Regions from separate parts of the Bradyrhizobium sp. CCGB20 genome, predicted to be linked through region 1. Evidence: predicted binding sites of a transcription regulator. Region 1 holds the regulator's gene; each other region holds the start of a gene.
The links. Region 1 encodes PhoB, which activates phosphate uptake and scavenging genes when phosphate is short. Its sites were predicted from a motif close to TGTCATNNANCTGTCAT; they were not measured.
Positions count from the first base shown of each region.

Region 2: a site for PhoB is predicted at 1,674-1,690, ahead of NLM15_RS29810 (UDP-2,3-diacylglucosamine diphosphatase). Genes of this name have one in related genera too.
Region 3: a site for PhoB is predicted at 1,898-1,914, ahead of phnC (phosphonate ABC transporter ATP-binding protein). Genes of this name have one in related genera too.
Region 4: a site for PhoB is predicted at 1,596-1,612, ahead of NLM15_RS22175 (DUF2278 family protein). Genes of this name have one in related genera too.

Region 1 covers NZ_JANADN010000001.1:8,931,373-8,934,915, reverse strand. The annotation lists gene pstB (phosphate ABC transporter ATP-binding protein PstB) at 1-344, shown strand, start outside; gene phoU (phosphate signaling complex protein PhoU) at 356-1,072, shown strand; gene phoB (phosphate regulon transcriptional regulator PhoB) at 1,087-1,794, shown strand; gene NLM15_RS42135 (GcrA family cell cycle regulator) at 2,025-2,537, opposite strand; gene NLM15_RS42130 (aspartate aminotransferase family protein) at 2,993-3,543, shown strand, end outside.
Region 2 covers NZ_JANADN010000001.1:6,342,062-6,345,604, reverse strand. The annotation lists gene NLM15_RS29825 (cytochrome c) at 1-260, shown strand, start outside; gene NLM15_RS29820 (Lrp/AsnC family transcriptional regulator) at 309-554, opposite strand; gene thiD (bifunctional hydroxymethylpyrimidine kinase/phosphomethylpyrimidine kinase) at 684-1,484, shown strand; gene NLM15_RS29810 (UDP-2,3-diacylglucosamine diphosphatase) at 1,715-2,527, shown strand; gene NLM15_RS29805 (glycosyltransferase family 1 protein) at 2,541-3,543, shown strand, end outside.
Region 3 covers NZ_JANADN010000001.1:8,768,650-8,772,192, reverse strand. The annotation lists gene NLM15_RS41385 (alpha-D-ribose 1-methylphosphonate 5-triphosphate diphosphatase) at 1-1,171, opposite strand, end outside; gene NLM15_RS41380 (chloramphenicol acetyltransferase) at 1,168-1,839, opposite strand; gene phnC (phosphonate ABC transporter ATP-binding protein) at 2,014-2,823, shown strand; gene phnD (phosphonate ABC transporter substrate-binding protein) at 2,881-3,543, shown strand, end outside.
Region 4 covers NZ_JANADN010000001.1:4,791,333-4,794,875, forward strand. The annotation lists gene NLM15_RS22170 (hypothetical protein) at 1-120, opposite strand, end outside; gene NLM15_RS22175 (DUF2278 family protein) at 510-1,532, opposite strand; gene NLM15_RS22180 (GNAT family N-acetyltransferase) at 1,760-2,218, opposite strand; gene mazG (nucleoside triphosphate pyrophosphohydrolase) at 2,234-3,052, opposite strand; gene NLM15_RS22190 (hypothetical protein) at 3,360-3,543, shown strand, end outside.

The DNA.
Region 1 (3,543 bases):
AGGACAAGCTCAACGCCTCCGGCCTGTCGCTCTCCGGCGGCCAGCAGCAGCGCCTCTGCATCGCCCGCACGGTCGCGGTGCGGCCCGAGGTCATCCTGTTCGACGAGCCCTGCTCGGCGCTCGACCCGATCTCGACCGCCAAGGTCGAGGAGCTGATCCAGGAGCTGTCCGAGAACTACACGATCGCGATCGTCACCCACAACATGCAGCAGGCGGCGCGCGTCTCCGACAAGACCGCCTTCATGTATCTCGGCGAGCTGATCGAGTTCGACGACACCAGCAAGATCTTCACGTCGCCGACCGACCGGCGCACGCAGGATTACATCACCGGCCGGTTCGGCTGAGGAGACGGGACATGGGTTCTGAACATACCGCAAAGGCCTTCGATACCGACCTCCAGGAACTCACCCGCCTGGTCGCGGAGATGGGCGGGATCGCCGAGCGCATGATCGTCGATTCCGTCGACGCGCTGATCCGCCGCGACGTCGCGCTCGGTCAACGCGTCGTCGCCATCGATGCCGATCTCGACGCACTCCAGAAGAAGATCGAGGAGCGCGCCGTGCTCACCATCGCGCGCCGCCAGCCGATGGCTGTCGATTTGCGCGAGATCGTCGGTGCCATGCGCGTCGCGACCGATCTCGAGCGCATCGGCGACCTCGCCAAGAACATGGGCAAGCGCGTCGCGGCGCTGGAGACCGATTTCCATCCGCTCAAGCTGTTCCGCGGCCTCGAGCACATGACCGACCTCGTGCAGCAGCAGGTCAAGTCGGTGCTGGACGCCTATGCCGCGCACGACCTGCCGGCGGCGATGGCGGTGTGGAAGGGCGACGAGGAAGTCGACGCCATCTGCACATCGCTGTTCCGCGAACTCCTCACCTACATGATGGAGGATCCGCGCAACATCTCGTTCTGCATCCATTTGATGTTCTGCGCCAAGAACATCGAGCGCATCGGCGACCACGCCACCAACATCGCCGAGACCGTGTTCTACATGATCGAGGGACAGGCGATCACCGACAAGCGGCCGAAGGGCGACATGACGACCTTCGCCACGACGGTTCCGAATACTTAAGGAGCGACGACCCGATGGGCGCACGCATTATGGTGGTTGAGGACGAGGAAGCTCTCACCGAGCTGCTTCGCTACAATCTCGAAGGCGACGGCTATGACGTCGAGACGGTGATGCGCGGCGACGACGCCGACACCCGTCTCAAGGAGCACATCCCCGATTTGATCGTGCTCGACTGGATGCTGCCGGGACTGTCCGGCATCGAGCTGTGCCGGCGGCTTCGTACCCGCCCGGAGACCAAGCAGCTCCCGATCATCATGCTCACCGCGCGCGGCGAGGAGAGCGAGCGGGTGCGCGGACTTGCGACCGGCGCCGACGACTACATCGTCAAGCCGTTCTCGGTGCCCGAGCTGCTGGCGCGCGTGAAGGGCCTGCTGCGGCGCGCAAGCCCGGAGCGGCTCGCAACCGTGCTCGCCTATGGCGACATCGAACTCGACCGCGACAAGCGCCGCGTGGCGCGCTCGGGCCGGCCGATCGATCTTGGTCCGACCGAATATCGCCTGCTGGAGTTCTTCCTGGAGCATCCGGGCCGGGTGTTCTCGCGCGAGCAACTGCTCGACAGCGTCTGGGGCCGCGACATCTATATCGACGAGCGTACCGTGGACGTACATATCGGCCGCTTGCGCAAGCTGCTCAATCTCGGCCGCGAGCAGGACCCGATCCGCACCGTCCGCGGCGCCGGCTACGCGCTCGATGATCGCTTTGCGAAGGCAGAGCAGGCGTAGGGTTTGCGGCGTGACGTTGGCAGACTGATCCAGCGGGCTGCCGCCGCATTCTCCGGTGTCGTCCCTGCGAAAGCAGGGACCCATAACCACAAAGAGTGGTTTGGCGAAGACTCGGAGTGACCATCCCGCGGGATAAGTGCGCCTTGGGATTATGGGTCCCTGCTTTCGCAGGGACGACATCCGATTTGTTGAACCGTCTTAGCGCGACCACTGGCCGCGCGCTGATGACCTCAGCGTGGACCCGGCTTCGCCGGCGCGCGCCGGCGATCCGCTGCGGGCTGATACGCCACGCGCGAGTGCTGGGCGCAGTAGGGCAGGCCGGAGAGCGCCTTGCCGCCGCAGAAGAAGAAATCCGGGCTCGAGGGATCGCCGACCGGCCAGTGGCAGGTCGCCTCGTTCAGCTCCAGCAGCGACAGCCGCTGGCTCATCGGCACCACGTTGTCGTAGGTGACCGGTTCGGCCTCGACCTCGACCTCGAAGGCCTGCGCCAGCGCGGTGTTGCCGCGCGCGATCGGCCGGGTCACCCGCATCATGTGCTGCGCGGGACGCGCCTTGCGCGGCCGGGGCGCTGCGGACGAGGGGCTCTTTGCGCGGCCGGACAGGCCGAGCCGGTGCACCTTGCCGATCACCGCGTTGCGGGTCACGTTGCCGAGCTCAGCGGCGATCTGGCTGGCCGAAAGTCCGGCCTCCCAGAGCTTTTTCAGCTGCTCGACGCGATCATCTGACCAGGTCAAAACCGTCATTGCACCCTTTCCTCCGCCGGCGCCTGCCATCCTGGGGCCGCACAGCGAATGCCTAAGCTTCGAAAAACCCGTGCCGTCAGAATCCCTTAAGGCTCGCCGGGCGCGCCAGATGCGCCCGAACGCTTACGCCGGTACATGAGGACTTAGAGGATCAGAACTGCTGCACGAGATGTCGTATCTGACAAGCCAAACGCTACAATATGGCGTGACTCACGCGCAAGAGTCCGCCGACTCGCTTCCACATGTTCCGTCGCGAAAATACGCAAAATCACCACCGCAAGACTACGGATTCAGCATTTCGCGAGGCTTTCCAGGCGGCATTGACACCCGTTTCACCAGGCATAAGATGGTCCTGCGTGCCGCCCTTAAAAGGCGGCACGTTTCGTTTTCCGGGCCGGTCAATGGTGCGTTGCGCAATGCACGCTCACACCGTCCGCAACAATCAAGTGATCGTCATGACTAACAGCGCAGCGCCGCATTTGCTCCCCGTTTTCGCCAGGTCCGACCTCGGTTTCGAGCGCGGCGAAGGCTGCTGGCTGATCGCGACCAACGGCGAGCGTTATCTCGATTTCACCTCGGGCGTGGCGGTGAATGCGCTCGGCCACGCGCATCCTGCGTTGGTCAAGGCGTTGCAGGAGCAGGCCGCCAAGCTCTGGCACATGTCGAACCTGTTCCAGAGCCCGGATGGCGAGAAGCTTGCGGCGCGTCTGTGCAACGAAAGCTTCGCGGACTTCGTGTTCTTCTGCAATTCCGGCGCTGAAGCGCTGGAGGGTGTGATCAAGCTGGTCCGCCATCATCACTTCTCCAAGGGGCATCCGGAACGTTATCGCATCATCACCTTCGAGGGCGCCTTCCACGGCCGCACGCTGGCAACGCTGGCTGCGACGGGGTCTGCAAAATATCTCGAAGGTTTTGGTCCGCCGATGGACGGTTTCGACCAGATCCCGCACGGTGACATCGAGGCCGTGAAGAAGGCGATTGGTCCGCAGACCGCCGGCATCCTGAT
Region 2 (3,543 bases), 2.6 Mb from region 1:
GGCCCAATCCGGAAGGCGAGGGTTGGGTGCCCAACATCACGCAGAAGCGTCTCGGCGAGTGGAGCGCGAAGGACATCGCCTATTTCCTGAAGACCGGCGAATTGCCCGATGGCGACAGCGTCGGCGGCGCGATGACGCGCGTGATCAAGAACACCTCGCATTTGCCGGACGAGGATCTCGCGGCGATGGCCGAGTACATCAAGTCGCTGCCGCCGGTGGACGGGCCGGCACGGCCGAAGCGCAAGGAAAGCGGCACCTGATTTGGCGATCCGCCTCGCATACCTGCGAGGCGCGTCAATTGCGGGCGGTCAGCTCGCGCCAAAGGCCTTGAAGGTGATGATGGTGAGGGTGTCCTGGATGCCCGGCAGCACCTGCACCTTTTCGTTGATGAAGTGGCCGATGTCGGTGTCCTTGTCGACGTAGAACTTCACCAGCAAATCGTAATGGCCAGCCGTGGAGTAGATTTCGGAGGCGATCTCGGCTTCGGCAAGCGCATTGGCGACCGTATAGGACTGGCCGAGCTTGCATTTGATCTGGACGAAAAAAGGAACCATTGCAGTCACTCCGAAGGCGTATCTGGCGGCTAATAGGCCAAAACCGGCCGGAATTAGCAAGCGAACTTGCGAGCCGGCGGGGTGCGCGCTAGGACGGGCCATGGTCCCCAGGAAGCGGAAAATCACCCCATGACGACGCCCGTGGCGCTTACCATCGCCGGCTCCGATTCGAGCGGCGGCGCCGGCATCCAGGCCGACCTCAAGACCTTTGCCGCGCTCGGCGTTTATGGCGCGTCCGCTATCACGGCGCTGACCGCGCAGAACACGCGCGGCGTCACCGGCATCCACGCGGTGCCCGCCGAGTTCGTCACCGCGCAGATCGACGCGGTGTTCTCCGATCTCGAGGTCGGCGCGGTGAAGATCGGCATGGTGGCCCAGGTCGCCAGCATCGATGCGATCGCAGCCGCTCTGTCGCGCTGGAAGCCGCGGCATATCGTGCTCGATCCCGTGATGGTCGCAACCTCCGGCGATCGCCTGCTCGCGGCCGAGGCCGTCGAGGCGCTGCGCACAAAACTGATGCCGCTGGCGTCGGTGATCACGCCCAATCTGCCTGAGGCCGCCGCTCTTCTCGACGAGCCCGTCGCGGCGAGCGAGGCCGAGATCGAAGCTCAGGGACGACGCCTGCTGGCGCTCGGCTGCGGCGCGGTGCTCATCAAGGGCGGGCACGGCGAGGGCGCCGAGAGCACCGACTATCTCGTGGATTCGGGAAAAGCGATCGCGCTCGCTGCGCCGCGCGTCGCTACCCGCAACACCCATGGCACGGGGTGCTCGCTGTCCTCGGCCGTCGCCGCGGGGCTTGCCAGGGGCGAGGATCTCGAGCGCGCCGTGCGCAACGCCAAGGCCTGGATCAGCGCGGCCATCGCGGCCGCCGACCGTTTCAGCGTCGGTCACGGCCACGGGCCAGTCCACCATTTCCACAAGTTTTACTGACGCCGGCCACGAACGCGCCGTCAGCGGTGCGCGGGAGCGCCGCCGTTAACCCATTCAGCCATCCAGTTCCGTCCTTCTTGCGGAGGCCGCTGCGGCGCCATGTCGCCTGATTGTCGCATGCGACTGATATTCGCGGGGAGGGCGAGGCAAGGTCTGATTCGTATCTAAGGGTGCCTCAAAGGTTCAATCTGTCATCCCCCTGTCACGGGACATTTGTTACAGGCTGGCGCATGGGAAGTTACGATGCGAGTGACGAGAGCCCGGAACGGCGCTTTCGCACGTTGTTCATCTCCGACGTTCATCTCGGAGCCCGCGGTTCTCAAGCCGACCTTCTGCTCGACTTCCTGCGCTACCACGACGCCGACACGATCTATCTCGTCGGCGACATCGTGGATGGCTGGGCGCTGAAATCGAGCTGGCACTGGCCGCAATCGCATAACGACCTCGTCCAGAAGCTGCTGCGCAAGGCGCGCAAGGGCGCCAAGGTCATCTACATCCCCGGCAATCACGACGAGTTCCTGCGCAACTACTACGGCACGCATTTCGGCGGCATCGACGTCGTCGAGAACACCGTCCACACCGGCGTGGACGGCAAGCGCTACCTCGTCATCCACGGCGACATCTTCGACCTCGTGGTGCAGAACGCGCGCTGGCTCGCCCATCTCGGCGACAAGGCCTACGATTTCGCGATCCAGATGAATCGCTTCGTCAACTTCTTCCGGCGCATGTTCGGCGTACCCTATTGGTCGCTGTCGCAATGGGCCAAGCAGAAGGTCAAGAATGCGGTCAACTATATCGGCGCGTTCGAGCAGGCGCTCGCCGCCGAGGCGCGGCGCCACGACGCCGACGGCGTGATCTGCGGCCACATCCACTACGCCGTGATCCGCGACGAGGGCGGCATCCGCTACATGAATTGCGGCGACTGGGTCGAGAGCTGTACGGCGCTGGTCGAGCACGACGACGGTCATTTCGAGATCATCACCTGGGCGGATCACGCGCAGAAGCCGGCGCAGGTCCCGCAGGTCGCAGCCAAGGCTGCATAACAAGGGCAGCTTGATGCGCATCCTGGTCGCGACCGACGCCTGGCACCCGCAAGTCAACGGTGTGGTTCGGACGCTGACCAAGCTCGCTGACGCCGCCAAGGGGCTCGGTGTCGAGTTCACGTTCCTGACGCCACAATCGTTCCGCACCTTTGCGATGCCGAGCTATCGCGACGTGCGGCTCGCCATGCCGCGTCCGGCGCGAATCGCGAGGCTGATCGAGGAGGCGCGCCCGGACAGCATCCACATCGCGACGGAAGGGCCGATCGGCCTGATGGTCCGCCGCTACTGCCGCCAGCGCAAGCTGCCGTTCACGACCAGCTTCCACACCCGCTTTCCCGAATATGTCCGCGCCCGTGTGCCGGTTCCGGGCTCCCTGATCTGGCGGGCGCTGCGCCGTTTCCACAGCCCCAGCCGCGCCGTGATGGCGGCGACGCCTGCGCTGGCCCGCGAGCTTGGCGAGCGCGGCTTTGACAATGTCGTGCTGTGGCCGCGCGGCGTCGACACCGAGCTGTTCCATCCTCGCGCCATCGACCTCTGCCTGCCGGCGCCGGTATTCCTTTCGGTCGGCCGCGTCGCGGTGGAGAAGAATCTCGAGGCGTTCCTCGACCTCGATCTGCCCGGTACCAAGGTGATCGTCGGCGACGGCCCGGCGCGCGCCGGGCTCGAACAGGCCTATCCCGATGCGATCTTCCTCGGCGAGAAGCACGGCGAGGCGCTGGCGGAGATCTATGCAGCTGCCGACGTGTTCGTATTCCCCAGCAAGACCGACACGTTCGGCCTGGTCCTGCTGGAAGCGCTCGCCAGCGGCCTGCCGGTGGCGGCCTTCCCGGTGAAGGGACCCCGTGACGTGATCGGCGATGCGCCGGTCGGCGCGCTCGATCACGATCTGCGCAATGCCTGCTTTGCGGCGCTCGGCGTCTCCCGGCAGGACTGCGTCGAATTCGCCGCCAGCTACACCTGGGAGGCCTCGGCCCGGGTATTTGTGGACAGCATTGAGGCCGTCGGCGCAGTGCTGC
Region 3 (3,543 bases), 160 kb from region 1:
GCGGCATCGTCGCCGCGGCGAGCAGCCGTGTCGCATCGGTGAGATGCACGAGCTTGCCGCCCGCGATCACGGCGATGAGCCGCGGCCGCAGCGGCGCGCTGTCGTCCACGAGCAGAATGTCGGCGCGGCGTCCTTCCGCGAGCACGCCGCGATCGGTGAGGCCGGTCGCGCGGGCCGGTCCCGCGGAGACCAGATCCCAGGCCTGCGTCAGTGGCACCACGCCATCCGCGGCGAGCCGGAACGCCGCGAGAAGCTGCGCGGGATAGTAATAGTCCGACGCCAGCACGGAGCAGAGCCCCTTGGCGATCATGTCGGACGCCTTGGTCCAGCCGGTGTGGCTGCCGCCCCGCACGACGTTCGGCGCGCCGTAGACGATGGCATCACCGTGGCTTGCTGCCGCCCGCGCCGTCTCCTCGTTGATCGGAAACTCCGCGATGTCAGCGCCCAGCTCGCGATACGCCTCGCGCATCGCCGGCGTCGCATCGTCATGCGAGAGTATCCGCACCTCGGCGGCGCGGGCAGTCGCCGCAAGCCGCGACACGGAAGCCGGCACTTCACCGGCGCGCGAAAGCACACGCTCGACCAGCCGGTCGAATTCCTCGCCCGACAGGCCGGTGCGCTCCACCATGCGGTTGCGCTTGCGCGGCTTGGCCATGTCGCCAACCGTGCCGTCCATGTGGTCGTTGAACGCGAACAGGTCGACGCGGCCCTCGGCGAGCCACTGGCCGATCTCGGTCTCGGCCTCGAGATTGTAGGTCTCGTGCCGGAGATGGAAGCGGGTGTCGGCAGCGAATTGCGGGCGCTGCCGCTCGATTGCTTCCATCAGCCCGCGCGCATTGTCGGCACTGCGCAGGCCCGGCTCCCACGAGCAGGTCGTGGCGTGGAACACGGTGGTGATGCCGTTGCTGATCGCCTGGCGGTCACTGTCGGCGAGCGCGACGTCGATCGGGAAGTCGACGCCGGCGCGCGGCATCATCTGCCGCTCGAAGGCATCACCATGCAGATCGACGATGCCGGGCAACACCAGCAGGTCGCGCGCATCGATCGCCAGCCGCGCCCGGCCACGCGAGGCATCGACCCCGGCAATGTCCGTTCCGGACACGAGAAAGGAAGTTTCGACGAGCTCGGAGCCGATCAGGGCCCGGCCGCCCTCGAGGAATATGTCTGTCACGCGACCGCGCTTCGTTTGCTGGCAGGAGAACTGGTGAGGGAGCTTGCCTGTGCTTCATATGTCGAGAGGAAATCTTCAATCCCGAGCTTGCGGAAATCGGGCAATGCTTCACGCAATTTGTCGTGATCCCATTCCCACCAGGCGAGCCTGGCGAGCCGGCCGGCGATCTCTTCCGAGAACCGCCGCCGCACGACGCGCGCCGGATTGCCGGCGACGATGGTGTAAGCCGGCACGTCCTTGGTGACGATGGCGCCCGCGGCGATCACCGCGCCGGTGCCGATGTTGCGGCCCGGCAGCACGATGGCGCCATGGCCGATCCAGACGTCGTGGCCGATATGAACATGATGCTGGCGCCGCCAGTCGAAGAACTCGGCGTCGTCGCTCTCGCCGGGGAAATAGGCGCTGGAACGATAGGTGAAATGCGCCTGCGTCGCGCGGTGCATCGGATGGTTGCCGGGATTGATGCGCGTCATCGCCGCGATCGAGCAGAACTTTCCGATGGTGGTGTAGGTGATCTGGGCGTCGTTCACGACATAGGAGTAATCGCCCATCGTGACTTCATGCAGGATGGTGCGCGCGCCGACTTCGGTATAGCTGCCGAGCCTGGTCTCATGGAGCTTTGCCGAAGGGTCGATGGTCGGTTGGACCGAGAGCGTTTTGCCGGCCATGCTGCATCCGATTGATCGAGGGCGGGCGTACCTCTTCGAGCGGGCTGATGACAAAGTCATGACGAAGCGATGACAGGGGATGAGGTGTGTAGGATCGCCGCACCGCAACGCGAGTGTCACACAAGTGTCAAGCGCCGGCGTTAGCGGTGGGTCCCAGCTACTCTGGAGCCCTGCATGCTGGTGGTTGAAGGTCTGACGTGTCGCTTCGGCGCAAAGGCCGCGGTGGACGACGCTTCGTTTCAAATCTCCCCCGGCGGCTTCGTCGGTGTGATCGGGCGCTCCGGCGCCGGCAAGTCGACCATGCTGCGCATGATCAACCGCCTCGCGACGCCGACGCAGGGCCGAATCCTGTTCGACGGTCTCGATGTCACTGCGTTGCGCGGCAAGGAGCTGCGGCAGTGGCGGGCGCGTTCGGCCATGATCTTCCAGCAGTTCAATCTGGTCGGCCGGCTCGATGTTCTTACCAATGTGCTGATGGGACGGCTCGCGACCATGCCGGCCTGGCGCTCGCTGACGCAGACCTGGCCCGAGCAGGACAAGGCGCTGGCGATGTCGGCGCTCGAGCAGTTCGACATCGCCTCGCTCGCTGCCCAGCGCGCTGACCAGCTCTCCGGCGGCCAGCAACAGCGTGTTGCGATCGCGCGCGCGCTGGTGCAACAGCCCGACATCATCCTCGCCGACGAGCCGATCGCCTCGCTCGATCCGCGCAACACCAAGATCGTCATGGATGCGTTGCTGCGCATCAACAAGCACTTCGGCATCACCGTGCTCTGCAACCTGCATTCGCTCGATCTCGCCCGCACCTATTGCGACCGCCTGATCGGTATGGCCGCCGGCCGCGTGGTGTTCGACGGCGTGCCGTCCGAACTCACCGACCATGTTGCACGCGAGCTCTACGATCTTGAAGCCGCCGACGTCATGGGCGGCATGCCTGTCCCGGCGCCCGAGGGCGTTCCGGCGCTCGGAACCGCCGCGGCGGCCTGAGTCGAACGTTTATTGCCAGTTTTGCGTCAACCGACCCCAACCTATGAAGAGGGTATCATGATCACTCGCAGATTAATCCTTGCCGGCGCCGCCGCGCTCGCTTTCGCATCGTCGGCGTCCGCCGAGGACTGGAAAGCCAAATATCCCGAGCTGACCTTTGCGGTCGTCCCGGCCGAGAACGCCTCCGGCGTCACCGAGCGCTGGGCGCCGTTCATGAGCTATCTCTCCAAGGAACTGGGCGTGAAGGTCACGCTGCGCATCGCCAACGACTACGCCGCTGTCATCGAAGGCCAGCGCGCCGGCAACATCCATATCGCCAGCTACGGCTCGGCTTCGTTCGCCCGCGCCCGCCTGACCGGCGTCAAGACCGACGCTTTCGCCAACGACATCAACGCCGACGGCTCGACCGGCTATTATTCGGTGTTCTTCGTCAAGGCGAGCAGTGCCTACAAGAAGATCGACGACCTCAAGGGCAAGAACCTCGGCCTCGTCGATCCGAACTCGACGTCGGGCAACAACGTGCCGCGCTTCGAGCTCGACAAGATGGGCATCCCGGATGCCGACACCTATTTCAGCAAGGTCGTCTTCACCGGCAGCCACGAGAACGCGATGCTGGCGCTGGCGCAGGGCACGGTCGACGTCGCGGCCAACCAGTGGACCACCGACGACGATTCGACGCTGGCGCAGATGCTGACCAAGGGCATGCTGAAGAATGCCGAC
Region 4 (3,543 bases), 4.1 Mb from region 1:
ATACGCTTTGTCTTGCTCACCGCAACCGACCAATGCGATGGCGGCTACCGCATTGTCATAGAGGTAGGCGGCGCCATGCAGAGGCCCCGATTCGACGGTCGGATAGCTGGGCAGGAACAACGGCCCTGATGGCGGTGCCTTATCAATTAGACCAGCGAGGTATCCGCACGCTGACGTTTTTGGTGCTGTTGAAGCCTGCAGTGGAGCGGAGGCCATCATGATTGCGAAAGTCGCGACGACCCAAGTGTGAGGGCAGAGCCCGCGACAACGGTAGAAGCAATAAGTGATTGGTGCCGGTAGCATTTCGCTGCCTCTCGTGTCTTTTCAACCAAGATAGACTTTGGGACATCGGGAAGAAAGCAGGTCAGGATCGAGTAAAAAATCGTGCCTTCATCTTCAATGGCAGTTTACCCATCGCGACATCTTGCGCTGCCACACAACTCCGGCCGCTATAGGAGCAAAGCAGGCATTGCCTTCGCATCACGCCGCCGGGTTTATGGGTACACGGCCTAGAATGGAATGGTCAGGCCCGGAGTTTTCGCTTGCGCCCTGGTATAGGCGACGCCGTGGATCTTGATCCCATGCTCGTCCAGCAGCGAAATGATGCCGCCTTGGTTCGACAATTCCATCGGCTTCTGCACGACGACAGCGAGCGTGCCGCCGGCCTCGATCTTCCCTGACAGGACCATTTTGTTCTTCTGCTTGTCGGCCAGCATCCAGCCGGTGAGATCAATGTCGCGATCGGCCGTATTGAGCAGCGTGACGACTTCCCGTTCGGGCGTCTTCACGGCATTGACGAGTGCCGCAATGATGCGCACGAGGCCATCGGGCATTTCTCCGGTCGGAGGAGTCGTCGGATCTCTCGGCTGTGTCGGCGTGCCTCCGCCGATGGGGTCACCGGTCTTGTCGTCGGTGTGCCAGGCCTGCGTCTGGAATTTGAGGAAGACCGCCGTCCATAACTTCTGATCCGGGAATTCGAACACGAGCCCGCCGTCCTGCCACGGCCCGTTGTCACCCGAGAATCTTCCCCTTGGATTTCCCTGATTCATGTGGATGTCGTGAATGCCGCGCCCCGGCCGGAAGCCGAAATAATTGTCCGCCTTCGTCTCCGGCCCCCAGGTCTCACCGAATGCGTAGACCATCGCGCTTTCGTTTGAGAGTGCGCGCTGGACGAACTGGTCGAGTTTCTCGTTGAGGTCATTGTCCGGTCCGGGCACGGACAACGGCAGCGGAATCATCTCCTGCGGCTGCATCAGATTGCCGCGAATGAAATCCAGCGCGATGCTGGCCGGCTTCGGCGGCTGTGGGTGCAAGCCCACCGGCAGCGCCGCGAGATGATCGGTAATCGGATGGACAAAGTGCGATCGCACCAGGAACGCGACTTCGCTTCCGTCGGCTGACTGCACATTGACGGCGATGCGGAAATCCGCGTTGTCGGCCACGACATGGACTTGATAGTGCGGCGACTGGCCGGTGCCGAAACGCATCGCGATCGGGCGTCCCTTGAGGACCGAATAGTGTTTCAGTGGCATCGGACTTACCTGCGGTGGGTTTCGGCTGCGCGGGCTCCGTTGCTCAACTTTAGACTGCCGGTCATGACGATTTCATGGCTGAGGTGCACCTCACGCTTTGCCAAGACCGCCTCGCTGCATTTCCGGAAAAGGTGCTGACCTAAATCCGGATCACATACGTAGAGTGAAATGAGTCCGCCCGGCCGTTGGCCGCATTGGTGGTGGTCGCATTGGTCCTGGGTCGAAAATCACCTGGAGAGATCAAGGTGCATGAACTGGTTGTGCGGGCTCGCCTGATAGTCGGCGAACGGCGCGCAGGAGACGAAGCCCGCGCTGCGGTAGAGCGCGACGGCCGGAACGTGCAGCGGCGCTGTGCCGGTTTCCAGGCTGAGACGCGCATAGCCACGTTTGCGGGCTTCAGCAATGATGTGGTGCAGGATGGCGCGGCCAACGCCGGTCCCGCGCGCAGCAGGCGCGACACGCATCGACTTCACCTCCGCATGCGCGTCATCCAGCTGCTTGAGGGCGCCAAATCCCACCAGCGCATCGTCCTGCCAGATAGTCCAAAACGTCACGGCCGGGTCCGAAAGACCGCTCGCGTCGAGCGCCTGCGCGTGTTCACCCATGACGTTGCGCAGCTCTTCCAGATGATGGGCCAGCAAATCGGCGACATAGGGCGCCGTCGGATCGTCCTGCCTGATGTCCACTCTTATGTCCTCGGATCAGGTGGCCGTCTTCGCCGCGTTCCACAGCGCATCCATCTCCGCCAGCGACGCCTGCTCCAGCGTGCGGCCCTGCGCCTCCAGCGCCCGTTCGATATAGGCAAATCGCCGCTCGAATTTCGCGTTGGTCGCACGCAACGCGGCTTCCGGATCGGCGTCGACATGGCGGGCGAGGTTGACGAGGGCGAACATCAGGTCGCCGGTCTCCTCCGCGATCTCCTGCTTGTCGTTGCGATCGAGCGCGGCCTCGATCTCGTCGGCTTCCTCGCGGATCTTTTGCAGGACCGCGCGCGGGTCGTTCCAGTCGAAGCCGACCGTGGAGGCCTTGCGCTGCAGCTCCATGGCGCGCGTCAGCGCCGGCTGGCCGGCCTTGACGCCCGACAGCAGCGATTTGTGCGACGGCGCAGCCTCCGACGGCCGGCGCGCGGCGCGCTCGGCCTTCTCCTCGGTCTTGATGCGGTCCCAGACTTCCTTGACGTGGTGCGAGGCGAGATTGCCGTCCTTGTCGGCGAAGACATGGGGATGGCGGCGGATCATTTTTCGCGTGATGGCCTCGACGACGTCTCCGAACGCGAAGGCGTTCTGCTCGGATGCCATCTGGGCGTGGAACACGACCTGGAGCAGGAGGTCGCCGAGCTCCTCTCTGAGATCGTCGAGGTCGCCGCGGCTGATGGCCTCGACCACCTCATAGGCCTCCTCGATCGTGTAGGGCGCGATCGTCGAAAAATCCTGCTCGAGGTCCCAGGGGCAGCCGGTCACCGGCGTGCGCAGCGCCGCCATGATCTCGATCAGGCGGGAAATGTCGCGGGAGGGCTTCATGTCGTGCGATTCCAAACAACCATTTGATTCGGTAGCGAAATTCAATCCATAGCCAAGTTCAGCCGATGATAAAGTACGGACGGCAATTGGCGAATGGAATGCGTACCAGTTCCAAGGGAATACGTGCCAGTTCCTAGGGGATGTCACAAATTCAAAGCGCGTGAGCGCAATGGAGGAGGGTATCTCTCAGTCTGGAACAGAGATCCGAATGGATGGGTGAATAATGATGTGCAGCGCAAAGACCGCTACCAGCTTCCTCAATGTCGACCTCGACATACGTGGAAACACTGACGACCTCGAGAATTTTTTGAAGTCGATCGAGACTTCGGTCGTCGTGCTTAATCACACCGGCCAGGAAGCATCCATAGAGCTTGCCAAGGAGTACGCTTCGCTCGAAGAGACCGTGCTGCGCCTAATTGAGCTCATCAACGCACTTCAGCCCGAGCTCAAGAATAGCTGGGATCGGTTCGATTTTCGTAGGCTGAACGTTG